DNA from 3 places in the Leisingera sp. M527 genome. Region 1 is predicted to be linked to each of the others. Evidence: riboswitches for the same ligand, from Rfam matches in the RefSeq annotation. Region 1 holds a riboswitch; each other region holds the start of a gene.
The links. A riboswitch is a leader RNA that binds a small molecule or an ion and turns the genes downstream of it on or off. The one in region 1 is predicted to bind cobalamin.
Positions count from the first base shown of each region.

Region 1 (5,980 bases):
GGGTGCTGCAGGTGATGGATACCGGAACCGGGGATCTGCTGCAGGAGCACCGCATGACGGATGTCTGCGGCCTTGCAATGTCCGATGCAGGCTATACCGCAAGCACCGGCAGCGGGCAGTTTTTCGGGGTTTCAGCATCCGGCAATCACCCGCTGCACCGGTCGGATCTGGCCTGGGACAATCACCTGATCCCGCTCACCTGAGAAGACACAGGCTGGCAGCAGTCCCGGCGTGTCCGCAACCGCGCGCCGTTTCGTTTTGCGTATCGTCGAATTCAAAACGAAAACACAAGGTGACATTTCATCCGTACTCCGCTATGGAAACGCGGTGAAAGGAAAGCAAATGGATGCCACGGCCCGTCAGAACGAAATCATCACCTTGCTGAACCGGCAGGACCGGGTCGAGGTTGACGACCTGTCCCAGCGCTTTGGCGTATCTTTACAGACGGTCCGCGCAGACCTGCGCGACCTGTCTGCGCGCGGCGCCTTGTCCCGCGTGCATGGCGGCGCCGTCCGGATAAGCTCTGCCGCCAGCCAGGGATACGAGGACCGGCGCAAGCTGAACGCAGGCAACAAGCTGGCGATGGCGGCACTGGCGGCTGAACTGATCCCAGACAATTGCTCCCTCACTCTTAACATCGGCACCTCAACCGAACAGGTGGCGCGGGCGCTTTCCGGCCACAGCGGCCTTACTGTGATTTCCAACAATATCAACATTATCAACCTGATGATGGGCGGCCAGGCCAAGGAGTTGATCCTGGCCGGCGGCACAGTGCGGCAAAGCGACGGTGCTATTGTGGGCGAGGACGCGGTTGAATTCCTGTCCCGCTACAAGGTCGATTTCGCCGTCATCGGCGCCTCGGCTCTGGATCCCGACGGCGCCGTGATGGACCACGACGCCCGCGAGGTTTCGGTTGCCCGCGCGATCCTGAAAAACGCCCGCCAGCGTGTGCTGGTTTGCGACGGCAGCAAGTTCGCCCGCTCTGCTCCGGTGCGGATCTGCGATGTGGCAGAGCTGGACGTGGTGATCACCGACCGCCCCGTTCCCAATGAGTTTGCCGAGGCGGCGCAGGCCGCAGGCACCCGGATCCTGACCGCAGGACAAAACGAAAGCAGCGAAAATGACTGACACGCCTGTTACGGACCTTTTCATCATCGGCGGCGGCATCAACGGCTGCGGCATCGCCCGCGACGCGGCGGGCCGCGGCCTGTCGGTGACACTGGCAGAGATGAACGATCTGGCCTCCGCCACCTCCTCGGCCTCGACCAAACTGTTCCACGGCGGCTTGCGCTATCTGGAATACTTTGAATTCCGCCTGGTGCGTGAGGCGCTGATCGAACGCGAGGTGCTGCTGAAGGCGATGCCGCACATCTCCTGGCCGATGCGTTTTGTGCTGCCGTTTCACAAGGACATGCGCTTTGATAGCGAAACGCCGACGTCGAAACTGCTTACCACCTTCATGCCCTGGACCCGCGGCCGCCGCCCCGCCTGGCTGATCCGGCTGGGGCTGTTTCTGTATGACAGCCTGGGCAAACGCGGCATCCTGCCCGGCACCGCCAAGCTTGACCTGGCAGCCGACCCGGCAGGCCGGCCGCTGAAAAGCAAGTTCAAGACCGCCTTTGAATACTCAGACTGCTGGATCGAGGACACCCGCCTGGTGGTACTGAACGCCCGCGATGCACAGGCCCGCGGCGCCGAAATCCTGACCCGGACCGAGGTTCTGTCAGCCCAGCGCCACTCTGATCACTGGGTTGTCACCGTGAAGGATCACGCCACTGGCGAGGAGAAGGAACACCGGGCCAAGATGCTGGTCAATGCAGGCGGACCCTGGGTTGCCGACGTGCTGAAGCAAAAACTGGGCCAGAACAGCCGCGAAAACGTCCGCCTGGTGCGCGGCAGCCATATCGTGGTGCCAAAACTGTTCGACCATGACCGCTGCTACTTCTTCCAGGGCACCGACGGGCGGATCATCTTTGCCATTCCATACGAGACGGATTTCACCCTGATCGGCACCACCGACGCCGACCATCCGGATCCGGAGACCAAACCGCATTGCACGGAGGCCGAGCAGGATTATCTAATTGATTTTGCGTCGCAATACTTCGAACAGCCACTGACGCGCGCGGATATTGTCTGGACCTATTCCGGCGTGCGGCCGCTTTATGACGACGGTGCCAGCTCGGCCACTGCGGCCACCCGCGAATATGTGCTGACGCTGGATCAAGCACAGGCGCCGCTGCTGAATGTCTTTGGCGGCAAGATCACCACCTACCGCAAGCTGGCCGAGGCCGCGCTGGCGAAAATCGGCAAGGTTTTCCCGCAATTGCCGTCGGACTGGACCGCAGGCGTGGCCCTGCCCGGCGGTGATTTTGCGGTGGCGGATGTGGAGACGCTAAAAGCCAAGCTGGCAGCGGACTATCCGTTCCTGAGCGCCTATTGGGCCGCCCGGCTGATCCGCGCCTACGGGCTGGAGTCCTGGGAGGTGCTGGGCGATGCCAAATCCGCCGCTGATCTGGGCCAGGATTTCGGCGCAACAATCACCGCACGGGAACTCGACTGGTCAATTGCCCGCGAGTGGGTGCGTTCAGGCGACGACTACCTGTGGCGCCGCACTAAATTGGGTTTGCGCCTGGATGAAGGACAGCGCGCAGCGGTCGATGCCTATATCAGCGAGAAAGCCGCCCGGCTGGCAGCTTAATTCCGCATGCGCGCTAACAGTCCGGACTTCAAAGGCCGGGGCACTCCCGCCCCTTTTCAATGAACCAGAGGTTCCCTGAAAAGCGTTGGGCCGGGCGGGGGCGCTGCCGAAGGCAGCGCCCCCGCCCCCCGGCGATTTGCGAAGCAAAGCGCAAAACCTCAAGCCCGCTCAATACTGCAGCCTGAAAGGGATTAAAACTCCACCCCCTTCTGCGCTTTCACACCGGCGCGGAACGGGTGCTTGATCTGCCCCATCTCGGTCACCAGATCGGCAATCTCGATCAGCTCTTCCTTGGCGTTGCGGCCTGTCAGAACCACATGGGTCATCGGCGGCTTCTGCTCCACCAGGAACTCCAAAACCTCCTCAAGATCCAGATAGTCATAGCGCAGCGCGATGTTGATCTCGTCCAGCAGCACCATGGTGTTGCGCTCATCCAGGATCATCTCCTTGGCCTTCTCCCAGCCCTTCTGCGCGGCGGCAATGTCGCGGGCCTTGTCCTGTGTCTCCCAGGTAAAGCCTTCGCCCATCGCGTAGAACTGGCAGAGATCGCTGAAGTTCTCCTCGATCAGCGTGCGTTCGCCGGTCTGCCAGGCGCCCTTTATGAACTGAACCACGGCGGACGGCATCCCATGCGCGATGCAGCGCATGATCATCCCGAACCCCGACGAGGATTTGCCCTTGCCCGGTCCGGTGTGGACGATAATCAGTCCCTTCTCGCCCTCCTTGGTCTTCATCATCCGGTCGCGCGCGGCCTTTTTCTTTGCCATCTTGGACGTATGACGGGCGGCTTCTTCTTCTGAGATGCCGGTTTCAGACTTTTCGCTCATTGGGGGCTCTCCAGCTGTTTGACCCATGTCTTGACAAAGAAGGGCACGATAGCGCAAGGGGGTTCAGCTGGTTCCTGTGAAAACAGGCGAAGAGGGAATGTGAAGGCTTTCGGGCCGAAGCACAGCCGCCCCCGCGACCGTGACCGGATGAGGCCGCCATGCCACTGGGTGATCCCCGGGAAGGCAGGATGGCCGGCAAGGCCCTGCGCCTTGGCATCCGCAAGCCGGGAGACCTGCCAGCGAAGGAGAGATCAACGGGCAGACGGGGTGTTCTGCGACCGGGTAAGGGGTTCGCACGACTGGCCCCTTTTCGGCCATCCCGCACGCCCTGCCGCGACAGGAGACGCGCCAATGGCTGACGACATGGCAGGCCAATCTGCCAGCACCCCGGGACCGGTCACGCTGACCGTTTGCCTCACCTGCCGCCGCGAGGGCGCCGACCCCGAGGCCGCCCGCCCCGGTGCCATCCTGCACGCAGCGCTGGAAGAGGCCGGAATGCCCGAAGGCGTCCGTCTGCGTGGCGTCGAATGCCTGTCGTCGTGCAAGCGAGGCTGCGCTGTTGCACTGATCGGCGGCGAGGAGCGCTGGACCTATGTCTACGGCGACCTCGACCCGGACCAGCATGTCCCCGAAATTCTGGAAGGCGCGGCGGCTTATGCCGGCACCGCTGATGGCGTCGTGCCCTGGCGCCAGCGCCCGCAGACCTTCCGCAAGCAATCTGTTGCCCGCATCCCGCCGGCCAAGTTCTTCTCCGAGGAGTAATCATGAGCGATCTCAACAAGATCCCCGTCACTGTCATCACCGGCTTTCTGGGCGCAGGCAAAACCACGCTGATCCGCCACCTGATGCAAAACCCGCAGGGCAAGCGTCTGGCTGTGGTCGTGAACGAATTCGGCACCGCCGGTGTGGACGGCGACATCCTGAAATCCTGCGCCGATGACAACTGCCCGGCGGAAAACATCATGGAGCTGGCCAACGGCTGCATCTGCTGCACCGTGGCCGATGACTTCATCCCCACCATCGAACAGCTGATGGCCCTGCCCGAAAAACCCGACCATATCGTGATTGAGACCTCCGGCCTGGCCCTGCCCAAGCCGCTACTGAAGGCGTTTGACTGGCCCGCGATCCGCTCCCGCATCACCGTCGACGGGGTGATTGCCCTGGCGGACGCCGAGGCCGTGGCCAAGGGCCAGTTCGCCCCCGACCTGGACGCCGTGCAGGCCCAGCGCGAAGCGGACGACAGCATCGACCACGAAACCCCGCTGTCCGAGGTATTCGAGGACCAGATCTCCTGCGCTGACATCGTTCTGTTGTCCAAGGCCGACCTGGCCGGCGACGAAGGCGTCGAGAAGGCCCGCGCGGTGATCGAGGCCGAAGCGCCGCGCAAGCTGCCGATCCTGCCGATGAGCGAAGGCGTGATCGACCCGCGCATCATCCTGGGCCTGGGCGCCGCTGCCGAGGATGATCTGGACGCCCGCCCCAGCCATCACGACGGCCACCACGACCACGAGCATGACGATTTTGAAAGCATCGTTGTCGAAATGGGCGAAGTATCCGACCCGGAAGCGCTGCAAAATGCCATCGTGAAACTCGCCCGCGAGCGCAACATCCTGCGCGTCAAAGGTTATGTGGCGGTGGAAGGAAAGCCGATGCGGATGCTGGTTCAAGCCGTGGGCGAGCGCCTGCGCGCCCAATACGATCAGCCCTGGGGCGCGCAGCCGCGCAAAACCGCCCTGGTGGTTATCGCCGAGCATGACGACATCGACGCCCCGGCCATCCGCGCCGCACTGGGCGCCTGAAGCTATGCGGGTTTGGCGCATCATTTCAGATGACACCGCCCGGCCGCAGGCCGGGCTGCGCCCGACCCTCTCCACCAACGCCTATCGAAAAGCAAAGGCCTGATCCATGCACGTCGTCTTCCGCGAAAGCCACGGCCTTGACGAGACCGATACCCCGCAGGATCTCGGGCAGACGCCCGGCGATCTTGTGGTGCTGTCGTTTTCCGACAGCGACCTCGGCGCTTTTGCGGCGGGATGGCATCGCGCGGACGGCAGGCTGCCCTCCTTGCGCGTCGCCAATCTGGTCGCGCTAAAGCACCCGCTCTCGGTCGACGTCTACACGGAACAGACGCTGGAGGGCGCCAAAGGCATCCTGGTCCGCCTGATCGGCGGCGAAAGCTATTGGCCTTATGGCCTCGCCACCCTGCAGGACCTCGCCCGCCGCAAGGGCATTGCGCTGGCGATCCTGCCTGCCGACGGGCGCGAGGATGCAAGGCTGGATGAGCTGTCCACCCTGCCCGTCTCCACCCTGCGCCGCCTGCAGGCCTTGTGCGACGCCGGCGGCGCCGTTGCCGCACAGGCCGCCCTCGCCCAGCTGTCGCTCGCGGCAGGGCTTTATGCCGGCCCTGTGCTGGGCCTCAAATCCATGCCGCAGCATGGGCTTTATGACCCGGCCA
Region 1 covers NZ_CP081037.1:2,868,077-2,874,056, forward strand. Annotated here, with positions in the region: gene K3555_RS14360 (DUF1513 domain-containing protein) at 1-203, shown strand, start outside; gene K3555_RS14365 (DeoR/GlpR family DNA-binding transcription regulator) at 343-1,128, shown strand; gene glpD (glycerol-3-phosphate dehydrogenase) at 1,121-2,698, shown strand; gene cobO (cob(I)yrinic acid a,c-diamide adenosyltransferase) at 2,890-3,525, opposite strand; cobalamin riboswitch at 3,577-3,781, shown strand; gene K3555_RS14380 (DUF1636 domain-containing protein) at 3,877-4,287, shown strand; gene cobW (cobalamin biosynthesis protein CobW) at 4,290-5,324, shown strand; gene cobN (cobaltochelatase subunit CobN) at 5,431-5,980, shown strand, end outside.

Region 2 (5,980 bases), 2.0 Mb from region 1:
TGGCCATCTCTTCCTGCGCTTTTTCCGCAGCCTTGGCCTGGGCGTCCTTGATCGCGGCCAGGATCAGGTCCTCGACCACTTCCTTGTCATCGCCATTGAAGATCGACGGGTCAATATCCAGGCCTTTGAGGTCACCCTTGGCGGAGGCCGTGGCCTTGACCAGACCGGCGCCGGCCTCGCCCGTCACCATCACATTGTGCAGCTCCTCCTGCATCTGGGCCATTTTGCCCTGCAGTTCCTGTGCCGATTTCATCATCTTGGCCATATCGCCAAGGCCGCCGAGGCCTTTGAGCATCTGTCATCTCCTGAGATTCCGGTTCGGGGCACAGATACGGGCCGCGAGGGCGTGAAACAAGGGGAGGATTGCCTTGGTGCTGGAGTTTAGCACCCTTCCGCCCGGACGGCAGGCCGGGCAGCGCCTGACCTTCCCCCTGGGATGGCGCTATCGCGCCCACCCAAGGTCAGGCGATGGCCTGGGTTTCTTATGTCACCCGTCCTCGAACGGGTCCCATTCATCCTCCACCTCGGGCAGGGCCTCGGCGGCGACTTCTGCGGCCAGCTCCTGCGCCGTGCGGATGCGTTTGATCTTTGCCTTGGGGAAGCTTTCCAGCACCGCCTGCACCAGCGGATGGGCGGCGGCTTTCTCGCGCAGGGCGTTTTCAGCTGCGTCTCGGACCTCGGCAATGGTGGCTGCGTCGCCGTCGGGCGCGATCGACACCACCCAGCGCGCACCGGTCCAGTTTTGCAGCGCCGTGCCAAGCCGCGCCGCCAAATCGCGCGGCGCCTGCGAGGACGGGGTGAATTCGATCCGTCCCGGCTGGTAGGAGACCAGACGCACGCCGCCCTCAACCTCGACCAGCAGTTTCACATCGCGGTTGGTGCGGATCAGCTCGACCACATGTTCAAAGGACGGATAGCGCGCCAGTGCTGAGCTGACCTGCGGCGCCAGTGCCGCCATAGTGCCGCCGCCATGCGCCACCGGCGCGCCGCCTGCGGGACCAGTTTGGCCGCCATAACCGGCGGGCGCGTTGCCGCCTCCGCCGCCCAGAGCCGGGCCGCCCATGCCCTGCATAGGCACTCCGCCGCCAGGGCTATTCGGCGGCGGCGGCGGGGTGTCCTGCAGCTTACGGATCAGTTCTTCGGGGCTGGGCAGGTCGGCCACATGGGTCAGGCGGATCACCGCCATCTCGGCGGCCATCATCGCATTGGGGGCAGCGGCGACTTCCTCCAGCGCTTTCAGCAGCATCTGCCACATCCGGGTGAGGACGCGCATCGCCAGCGCATCCGCCATCGCCCTGCCGCGGGCGCGTTCATCCGGGCTTACGGTCGGGTCCTCGGCGGCATCCGGCGTGATCTTCACCACCGAGACCCAATGGGTGATTTCGGCCAGATCGCGCAGCACCGCCAGCGGGTCGGCGCCCTCGGCATACTGGCCGCTGAGTTCAGTGAGCGCGGCTGCCGCATCGCCGCGCAGGATCATGTCCATCAGGTCCAGCACCCGGCCGCGGTCAGCCAGACCCAGCATAGCGCGGACCTGGTCGGCAGAGGTTTCACCCGCGCCATGGGAAATCGCCTGATCCAGCAGTGAGGTCGCGTCGCGGGCGGAACCTTCGGCGGCGCGGGTGATCAGCGCCAGCGCATCCTCGGCGATCCGGGCGTTTTCAGCGCCGGCAATCTTTTGCAGCAGCGCGATCATCACTTCGGGTTCAATGCGGCGCAAATCAAACCGCTGGCAGCGCGAGAGCACCGTCACCGGCACCTTGCGGATCTCGGTGGTGGCGAAGATGAACTTCACATGCGCGGGCGGTTCCTCCAGCGTCTTCAGCAGCGCATTGAAGGCGCTGGTCGACAGCATGTGAACTTCGTCGATGATGTAGATCTTGTAGCGGGCCGAGGCGGCGCGGTACTGCACGCTGTCGATGATCTCGCGGATGTCGTTGACGCCGGTGCGCGAGGCCGCGTCCATCTCCATCACATCGACATGACGGCCTTCCATGATCGCGGTGCAATGCTCGCACTGGCCGCACGGATCGGTGGTGGGGCCGCCCTGTCCGTCCGCACCGATGCAGTTCATGCCCTTGGCGATAATCCGCGCGGTGGTGGTTTTGCCAGTGCCGCGGATGCCGGTCATAATAAAGGCCTGGGCAATCCGGTCAGCGGCAAAGGCGTTTTTCAGCGTCCGCACCATGGCGTCCTGCCCCACCAGATCGGCAAAGGTTTCGGGCCGGTATTTGCGGGCCAGAACCTGATATTGGGATTGGCCGGATGCGCCGGAGGTGCCGCTGGGGGTATCGTTCATGATGTCTCGTGCCGGATTCGGGATGCGGGGCGTCCGCGTTCCGCGCAGGGTATTGAAGCGCGGCCCGTTCGTCCACCGCCGATGGGGCTGGCACGGGGCCGCAAAAGAGCTTTGGGATTGCCTGCTTAACGCTTAGGCTGCGAAGGCAGGGGACTGCGGGGGAATGCAGGAACGCAAGCGGCTAAGGAGGCGGTATGCGATCTGAAGACACCTCGGCGCCTGCGGCGCAGGACGGCGCGGCGCCGGCAGGCTTGACCATCCACGCGCTGTCAGCAGGCGGCGGTATTCTGGCGCTATGCCCGCTGCCCGGGGCGGGAGGCGATTACCGCAATGACCTGATCCAGATCTATCAGTGGAGGCCGGGGCTGGTCATCTCAATGACCACCGAGGCCGAGCACGCAGCCGGGGTGCCGCGGCTGGGGATAGATATTCAAAGCATGGCCTGCCGCTGGCTGCATCTGCCAGTGCCGGATTTCCAGGTGCCGCCGCCCGCTGTGGCGGCAAAATGGGCCGCGGCCAGCACGTCCGCACGGCAGGCACTGGGTGGCGGCGGCCGGGTGCTGGTGCATTGCAGGGGCGGGTGCGGACGATCCGGCATGGCGGTGCTGCGGCTGATGATCGAATGCGGCGAAGCCCCGGCGCAGGCGCTGGCCCGGCTGCGGGCGGTACGGCCCTGCGCGGTCGAGACGGAGGGGCAGCTGGATTGGGCCTGTGCCGGTGCGCAGGCTGCCGAGCCGTGACCAGCGCCGCCACTGGGGCTAGTCGAAGCTCAGATCAAAACCTCTACCGATGATAAAAGGCGCCCGGAAGTTTTCGCCATGAAAATAGTAAAGCCCCTGCTCCGCATCTTTCACAATGGCATAGCAGCCCCATTCCGGTGTGTTCCATAATCCGGACCAGCTGGAGCAGTACTGGCCGTCTTCGATTTTATAACGTGCTTCCGAAGGGGCGGCGTCGCCTTGCTTGATCCAGAGCGTCAGTCCGGACTCCGAGAAATACTGGCGGGTATGGGTCTCGAAATGCAGCCCTTCAATCGTCTTCCCGGTCAGCAGGTCTATGATCTCCTCGGTGGACAGCGGCTGTTCGGCGGCGGCAAATGTTGCGCAGGCACTCATGACAGCACAGGCCGGCAGAAAGGTCTTAAACATTGGCAATCCCCTTGCATAAAGTCTGAATACCGGGAATTGCCTAGAGCCGATCAGGCAGACGGGCCAGCCTGATGCCGAACACATTTCTGTCAGCCGGATATCTTTCGAGCCGCAGGGAACCGCACCAGCCCGTTCGGGTTGCGGATCACAGTGCCATCATCCGCTCTGCTTCCCGCGCGTTCACCGTTTTCGGCAGCGCCTCCATCAGCGCGCAGGGGCGGGCGTCCAGTTTCGAGGCCGCAAAACCGGTGCCGTCGCGGCTGAGGATGGCATCGGCAAAGCGGTCCAGCCCCTCGCGCGGCGCCTCTTCACCGACACCGCAATACAGCCGGATCCGGTCGTGGCCGGCGGCAAACTGCGCCGGGCAGCTGCGCGGGCAGCCGTCCAGTGCGGTGGTGCCGGTGATCTCGAAATCGTCTTGCGTCAGCGGTTTTGCCTTGGTCATCGCCTCGGCCAGTTTGGTGATCATCCGCTGTGCCGCGGGGCAGGGGCGCCCCAAATACTTGCAATCTGTTGCCGCATAGAAATGCGTCTGGTCGGTCCACATCATATCTGCGCCCTCCGCGCGTGGCACGGGGGTCATGGGGACAAGAGACCGGATGAAAGACGGATCACAGCCGCCGCAGCCATCAGACCCTGTCCGGACACCCCGCCCGGGTTCGAGTTACACGTCTGATGGCAGGTCTCCTGACTTGCGGGTCGATGCTTTCCCGATCCTTCCCGGCCTCGTTTCGAGGGCCAGTGGCTCTATCGGGGTCGCTCGCCGCTTACAGTTGCGGGGGCAGTCTCGGACTGGGCCAGCTTGCGCAGGCCGCACCGTGTTCCCTTTTCATCCCGGACACAAGATTCTGTGGCACGGGAACCATCAGCACAAGCGGTAGCGGTTGGGTGCCCGAGTCGTCAATTGTTTTTCTGCATCTGCAAATACAGCCCCCGGATCACATCCGAGTCGCGCCGCACCCGGGCCAGCTGCCAGCCGCCCTGCAGCAGGATGTAGAAATTCTCCGCCGCCGCGCGGGCCTCAGGTTCGGGCAGGCCCAGGCGGCGGGCGTGGCGGGTGGTTTCAGTAATCCAGCCCTCGAACAGATGCGCGGCGTGCTGGTGGAACGCCTCGTTCTCCGGCCCTTCGAACAGGGTAGCCGAAACCGGGCAGCCGCTCCATTTTCCTTGTTTGTCAAACAGCTTGGCCAGTTTGTAACAGACCGTCTTGGCCCCCTCCCGAAAGGTGGGCGCCGGGGTGAAAGATGCCTCTATCAGCAGCAGCATCTGCCCTGACGCCCAATCCGCTGCGGCCAGGGCCAGGTCGGATTTGCCACTGGGGAAATGGTGGTAAAGCGAGCCCTTGGGTGCCCCCGCCTCAGCCAGCAGTTCCGCCAGCCCGGTGCCGCTGTAGCCCTTGTTGCGGAACAGGCCGGCAGCGGCGCGGATCAGCCGCTCGCGGGTTGGGGGCAGGCTGGTCCCGCCTGCCTTGGCTGTCGTTACGTCATTCATGGCGGCAACTTGACAGCATTGGACCGATTGGTCCAGAGATGAATTAGACCAATCGGTCTAGATCAATCGGCTCAGGAGGCTGCCATGCTGGACAAAAGCGCAGAACATACCGCGGTTATCCGCGAGGAGGCCCTGCGGTTTGCATCTGGCACCCACATGCTGGCCGGGCGGCTGTACCACCCTGCGGGGCCGGCGCGGGCAGCAGTGGTGCTGAATGGCGCAACCGGGGTGCCGCAGCGCTATTACCGGCATTTCGCGCGCTGGCTGGCAGCAGAGCAGCAAGTGGCCTGCCTGACCTATGACTACCGGGATTTCGGAGACTCGGCGCGGGGCCATCCGCGCCATTCCGACGTGACAATGGTTCAATGGGCGCTGGAGGATCAGCCAGCTGCCAGGGCCGAACTGCAACGGCACTATGCGGGCGTGCCGTTGTGGGTGATCGGCCATTCTCTGGGGGCAATGCTGATGCCCCTGCAGGATGGCCTGAAGGACGTCGCCCGCATGATCGTGGTTGCGGGCGGCTTGGTGCATCACCACGATCATCCCTGGCCCTACCGCGCGCTGGCGCTGGCTTTCTGGTTCGGCCATGTGCCGCCATTGGTCCGTGCCTTGGGCTATCTGCCCGGGCGCGCGGTGGGGTTCGGGGCCGATTTGCCTGCCGGAGTGTACTGGCAGTGGCGGCGCTGGTGCACCACGCCCGGCAGCTACCTGCCGGAAACCGGCTTGGCCTTGCCGCGGCCCAAATGGGCAGGCACCGGCGTGCCGGTGGATTTGTATGCGATGGCGGATGACGACGTTGTGCCGCCCGCGGCCGTTTGGCGGCTGGGGGACGTCTTTGGCGATGTGCCGCAGCGGCGGACTGTGCTGGTGCCGCAGGAGACGGGCGTGCAGAAGATTGGCCACCTGGGCGCCTTTGCCCGCGCCAATGCGGCCCTGTGGCCGCGGCTGCTGCCGCCGCAATAGCACGGCGCCCCGCCAAACCTTGGGATCAGGCGGTGCGGTTCAGCCGTTCCTCGGTGATCCGGGCATAGTCGGCCAGCCG
Region 2 covers NZ_CP081037.1:557,178-563,157, forward strand. Annotated here, with positions in the region: gene K3555_RS02850 (YbaB/EbfC family nucleoid-associated protein) at 1-295, opposite strand, end outside; gene K3555_RS02855 (DNA polymerase III subunit gamma/tau) at 488-2,299, opposite strand; gene K3555_RS02860 (protein-tyrosine phosphatase family protein) at 2,494-3,039, shown strand; gene K3555_RS02865 (hypothetical protein) at 3,058-3,447, opposite strand; gene K3555_RS02870 (hypothetical protein) at 3,593-3,997, opposite strand; cobalamin riboswitch at 4,107-4,329, opposite strand; gene K3555_RS02875 (TetR/AcrR family transcriptional regulator) at 4,348-4,938, opposite strand; gene K3555_RS02880 (serine aminopeptidase domain-containing protein) at 5,023-5,901, shown strand; gene K3555_RS02885 (SRPBCC family protein) at 5,927-5,980, opposite strand, start outside.
Region 2: it holds a riboswitch for cobalamin, as region 1 does, so the genes downstream of both, K3555_RS02870 (hypothetical protein) here and K3555_RS14380 (DUF1636 domain-containing protein) in region 1, are expected to answer to the same signal.

Region 3 (5,980 bases), 1.8 Mb from region 1:
ATGCCAGCCAGCAGCCCGCCGACCGCACCGATCGGCACCGCGATAACCACCGAGGCCAGCGTCACCATGGCACTGTCCCACTGCCCGAATACGGCAAGGTAGGCAAAACAGGCCCCGACCAGCGCCGCCAGCCCCCAGCTGCGGCAGTAATGCCCCAGCGCAACAGCTGCGGTGGTGACGGCAATCCAGCTGATGGCAGGTAGCAGGATCTGCTGGTCCGGGCCGGAACCCAATAGAAACCCATGCGCCAGCAGGCTCAGCATCAGCTCATAAGGTTGTTCGATCAGCCAGGCGAGGGCGCGGGTGGCATCGGTGAAAGACACCGGGCCTATGGCCGCGTCTTCGACCAGCCAGGTCATGCCCGCGGAGATATGGGTTTTGAACGGGATCACCCATCCGGAGGGCCATTTGATCAGCCAGCGCGCATCCAGCGCCTTAGCCAGATCGCGGCCGAACCAGCCCAGCAGGATGGTGGCCAGCACCAGCCCCCAGGCGGCCTGTGCCGGCAGGCGCGGCTTCATGCTGCGTCCCCCGTTCCGAACAGCACCCGGGCCACGGCCTGGCGGCCGATACTGCCGACGATCCGGCCGCTGCCGTCACTTACGGGGCGCGGCGCGTCCGCTGCGATAATCTGCTCGGCCACCTCCGATACCCGCGCTGATTGCAGCACCGGGTCGCCTTCGCCGCCGGTGCCGGGGGTCATGATGCCACCCACCGTCAGCACTTTGGAGCGCGGGATGTGGCGGGTGAATTCAGCGACGTAATCTGTGGCCGGGTTCAGCACCAGTTCCTCGGGCGTGGCAATCTGGATGATTTCGCCGTCCTTCATGATGGCGATACGGTCGGCCAGGCGCACCGCTTCCTCAAAGTCGTGGGTGATAAAGACAATGGTTTTGTGCAAACGGGCCTGCAGGCGCAGGAACTCGTCCTGCATCTCGCGGCGGATCAGCGGGTCCAGCGCCGAGAACGGCTCGTCCAGAAACCACAGATCAGGCTCTGTCACCAGCGAGCGGGCGATGCCGACGCGCTGCTGCTGGCCGCCGGACAGCTCGCGCGGGTAATAATCCTCGCGGCCCTTTAGGCCGACCAGTTCCACCACCTCGCGGGCTTTGGCCTCCGCCTCGGCTTTGGGAGCAGCCTGAACTGTCAGCGGGAACTTCACGTTTTGCAAAACGGTCAGATGCGGCAGCAGGGCAAAGTGCTGGAACACCATGCCCATCTTGTGGCGGCGGATTTCGATCATTTCACGCGCGCTGGCGGTCAGCAGATCCACGCCGTCAAACAGCACCTGGCCACCGGTGGGTTCGATCAGCCGCGACAGGCAGCGCACCAGAGTGGATTTGCCGGACCCGGACAGCCCCATGATGATAAATATCTCGCCTTCGGCAATGTCGATGCGGGCATCGCGTACAGCACCTATAATACCCGCCTTGCGGATCTCCGCGCCGCTGGGGGACGGGTTGCCGTTCAAAAACACCGTGGTATTGGCGCCATACAGCTTCCAGATATTGCGGCAGGAGAGTTTGGTCTTGGGGGTCATCAATGCGGTTCCTGAACCGGTCCGCGGAATGCGGCCGGGTTGATTGACGGGGCAGGGGAAAAGGCCGGGGCTGCCTGAGAGCGTGCAGCAGCCCCGGGGAGTGAGATCAGTTGCTGATCCAGCCGGACCAGCGGTCCTTGTTTGCGGCCATCCAATCCGACACCACTGTATCGATATCAACGCCGTCCAGGTCTGCTTTGCCGACCATGGCGCTCATCTCTTCGTTGGAAATCTGGTAGGACTGCACGATCTCATAGGCGCCCGGCCATTTTTCCGGCAGCCCTGCCCAAGCGGCTTTCCAGATCGGGCCGCGCGGCTTGCCGCAATCATAGGCCAGATCCGGGTTCACCCCCGCCGCAGGATCGGTGTAGCATTCCGCGGAATAGGGCGGGAACTCCACGAATTCACCGTCGTATTTGGCCGGCGCCCAGTGCGGCACATATACCCACAGGACAATCGGGTCCTGGCGCTGATAGGCGGATTCAAGTTCGGCAAACAGTGCGGCGTCGGTGCCTGCGTGAACCACTTCAAATTCCAGCTCCAGCGCCTCGACGCGTTCTTCGTCAAAACCGCCCCAGGTGACCGGGCCGCCGACATAGCGCCCGTAGGGAGAGGTTTCCGCCGTTGCGAATTCCTCGGCACAGTCCTTCAGCGCCTGCCAGTCGGGCAGGCCGGGGCAGCGGTCTTTCATATAGGCGGGGTACCACCATTCCTCGATCGCCATCAGTCCGGTTTCGCCGGCATTGACAACTTTGCCCGAGGCGGTCGCGTCGTCCAGCGCCTCGCGCCCGGTGGTTTCCCAGATTTCCATCGCCAGATGCAGATCGCCGGTCTTCAGCCCGGCAAACTGCGCGATATAGTCTGCCTGGACATATTCGATGTTATACCCTGCCTCCTGCAGGATGCTGCCCATGATCTTGGTGTTGATCAACTGGCCGGACCAGTCGTGCAAGGTCAGTTTGATCGGGTCGGAGGACTCGGCGGCCCAGGCGGATGAAGCGGAAACGGCGGCTGTCAGCGCCACGGCTCCCAAAGCGTTGAAGTTTCTCGGCATAAGGAATTCCCTGATATGTGGCATTTTGTGCGATTCTTGGCGTCGCCTGTTATGATGGTGCGGCGATTGTGCCGATCAGTCAATAAAAAACCACAATAAGCCACAGTCACCTCGAAGAAAGTGCGTTTTGAGGCGGACGGGCGCGGTATCCGAGGGCTCATGTGTTGTTTTTTGTGGCTTTCTGGCGTAGCAACACAACAGGAGGCCCAATGACCAAAAGCCGCAAAACCACCAATCAGCGCGAAGAGGAAATCCTGCGGGCGCTGCAACAGGCAGGCGGGTCCTGCCGGGTCAGCTATCTGGCCGGCAGGCTGGGCGTGTCCAATGAAACCATCCGGCGCAATATCCGCACGCTGGAGGATGCCCAGGCGGTCCGCAAGGTGCACGGCGGGGTGCATCTGGTTGAAGATGTGAACGAGCTGCCGCTGCAAAGCCGGATGGACACACACGCCTCAGAAAAGCAGCGTCTGGCCATCGAGGTTGCCAAGACCATCAGCGACGGGGATTCGGTCTTTTTGGATGTCGGCTCCACCACCGCTTATGTGGCGCAGGAGCTGCGGCAGCGGTCAAACCTCTTTGTGGTGACCAATTCCGTGCTGGTGGCCCATGCGCTGGCCTCGCGCAACAACAACCGGGTGTTTCTGGCGGGCGGCGAGCTGCGCCCGCATGACGGCGGTGCCTTCGGGGCCGAAGCGCTTGATCTGGTGCGGCGGCTGAACGTGCAGTTTGCCATCTTTTCGGCCGGGGCGATCAATGCCGAACTGGGCTTCATGCTGCATGATCTCGAAGAGGCAAACCTGGCCCGTGTCGCGGCGGCCAATGCGCAGGTCCGGATTGTTGTGGCCGATCATGACAAGTTCAACAAGCGCGCGCCGGTGTCGGTCGGCAAGGATACAAAATTCGAGGTCTTCTATACGGACGCGCAGCCGCCGCAGGCCATCAAGGACATGCTCAAGGCGATGGATACCGATCTGATCGTGGTCGAGTAACCGGGCAGGGCCGTCATCCGGACAAGACGCAGCCCAGTTGCTCTGGCTGCGCCCGGTTTGCAGAATTCCCTCTGCATCAAAACTTTTTCTTGCCGCAACGAAAGGGATGCGCTACCCGCGCTTTACCGGTCCCGAAAGGGCTAAGAGGGAATCCGCGGTGCCTGCCGGCGCCAAACGGAACTGCCCCCGCAACTGTAGGCGGCGAGAGCTGTGCCATGACGTCACTGGACCAAACGGTCCGGGAAGACGGCACAGTCATTGACCCGCCAGTCAGGAGACCTGCCGGTGAAAACCGAAAGACACCGGGCGGGGTTGTCCGGGGAGGTTGCCGGTAAGATGCGCCGCCGTTTTCCGGTGCCGCAAGCGGGGGCCAGACCCTCAGCCTTACCGGTCAATGCCCTTTCACCCGTTCTCCGGTCATTGACACATGGAGATCGAATATCATGTTTTTGCGTTCCGGCCTGATCGGCCTTTCCTTCATCGCTGCCGCACAGGCTGCGGCGGCCAGCGAAACCTTTCCGCTGACCATAGAAAACTGCGGCCAGTCGGTCACCTTCGAGGCGCCGGCAGCGTCTTCGGTAACGGTTGGCCAGGCGGCGACCGAAGTGCTTTATGCGCTGGGGCTGGGCGATAAGGTGCTGGGCACCTCGGTCTGGTTCAACGACGTGCTGCCGGAATACGCAGACATGAATGCCAAGATCGACCGTCTGGCCGACAACGACCCAAGCTTTGAAAGCGTCGTGGCCAAACGCCCCGGTCTGGTGGCAGCGCAGTACGAATGGCACGTCGGCCCCGAAGGCGTCGTAGCCAAGCGCGAGCAGTTCCATGATCTGGGCATCCCGACCTATGTGATGCCCGCCGATTGCGTCGGCAAGGACAACACCACCGGCGGCGACGGCACCCGCACGCAGATGTTCACCACCGGCAGCCTGTATCAGGGGATTGAGGAACTGGCGGCGATCTTTGGCGAGGCTGAAAAGGGCGCCGAACTGGTCGCCGATTACAAGGCGCGCGAGGCTGCGGCGGTTGCCAAGGCGCAGCAGGTCGCGCTGGAAGATGCGTCTGCCGTGTTCTGGTTCTCGTCGCCCGAAATGGAAAGCGACCCGTTTGTGGCCGGCCAGAAGGGCGCGCCAGGTTACATGATGCAGCAGCTGGGCCTGCGCAACGTCGTTGAGACCGACGAGGAATGGCCAACGGTCGGCTGGGAGACCATCGCCAAGGCCAATCCGACGGTGATTGTGATTGCCCGCATGGACCGCCGCCGCTTTGCCGCGGATGACTATGAAAAGAAGCTGGACTTCCTGCGCAATGATCCGGTGGCGAGCCAGATGGATGCAGTCAAGAACAACCGCATCGTTGTGATGGACGCCCAGGCGATGGATGCCACCATCCGTGCCATTCCGGCGCTGGAGGATCTGGCTGCTGAACTCAGCGTGATCGGCACCAGCCAGTGAGTGCAGCCGCTGCAATCACATGGCAGGGCGTCAAGGGCGCGTGCCTGGCCTTGCCGGTGCTGATTGCAGCGGTTCTGGCAGGCGCAATGATCGGGGAAACCGCGCTTGCGCCTGACCTAGTGCTGTCGGTTCTGGCCAATAAGCTGGCCGGGGCAGGGCTGCCGGTTGATCCGATAGATCAAGGCATTGTCTGGAGTTACCGGCTGCCGCGTGCGCTTGTGGCGGGGGCCTGCGGGGCGGCGCTGGCGGTGGCGGGCGTGGTGCTGCAGGCCCTGCTGCGCAATGCGCTGGCAGACCCCTATATCCTGGGCATTTCCGCCGGCGCCTCGACCGGGGCGGTTGCGGTGACCATTGCAGGGCTTGGCGGCGGTGCGCTGTCGTTGTCTTTTGGCGCCTTTAACGGCGCGCTGCTGGCCTTTGGCTTTGTTGCCGTTCTGGCCCGGGCCGCCGGGGCCGGCGGTAGCCGCGCTGCGGCAGCGCAAATTGTGCTGGCCGGCATTGCAGGCTCGCAGCTGTTCAACGCGCTGACGGCCTTCATCATTGCCAAATCCGCCAACGCCGATCAGGCCCGCGGCATCATGTTCTGGCTGATGGGCAATATGGGCGGGGTGCGCTGGCCGGATGTGTGGCTGGCAGTGCCGCTGGCGCTGGCGGGCTGGGTCGTCTGCCGGTTCCATGCGCGGGCGCTGGATGCCTTTACCTTTGGCACCGATTCAGCAGCCTCGCTGGGCATTCCGGTGCGGCGGGTGCAAGTTATCCTGATCTTTGCCACCGCGCTGACCACAGCGGTGATGGTGTCCATCGTTGGCTCGATCGGCTTTGTCGGCCTGGTGATCCCGCATGCGGCGCGGTTCCTGGTTGGTCCCGGGCATCGCAGGCTGATGCCGGCCGCGGCGCTGACCGGCGCGGTGTTCCTGATTGGCGCAGACATCGTGTCCCGGAT
Region 3 covers NZ_CP081037.1:1,021,910-1,027,889, forward strand. Annotated here, with positions in the region: gene K3555_RS05115 (proline/glycine betaine ABC transporter permease) at 1-521, opposite strand, end outside; gene K3555_RS05120 (glycine betaine/L-proline ABC transporter ATP-binding protein) at 518-1,540, opposite strand; gene K3555_RS05125 (ABC transporter substrate-binding protein) at 1,647-2,594, opposite strand; gene K3555_RS05130 (DeoR/GlpR family DNA-binding transcription regulator) at 2,804-3,583, shown strand; cobalamin riboswitch at 3,693-3,885, shown strand; gene K3555_RS05135 (ABC transporter substrate-binding protein) at 4,027-5,037, shown strand; gene K3555_RS05140 (iron ABC transporter permease) at 5,034-5,980, shown strand, end outside.
Region 3: it holds a riboswitch for cobalamin, as region 1 does, so the genes downstream of both, K3555_RS05135 (ABC transporter substrate-binding protein) here and K3555_RS14380 (DUF1636 domain-containing protein) in region 1, are expected to answer to the same signal.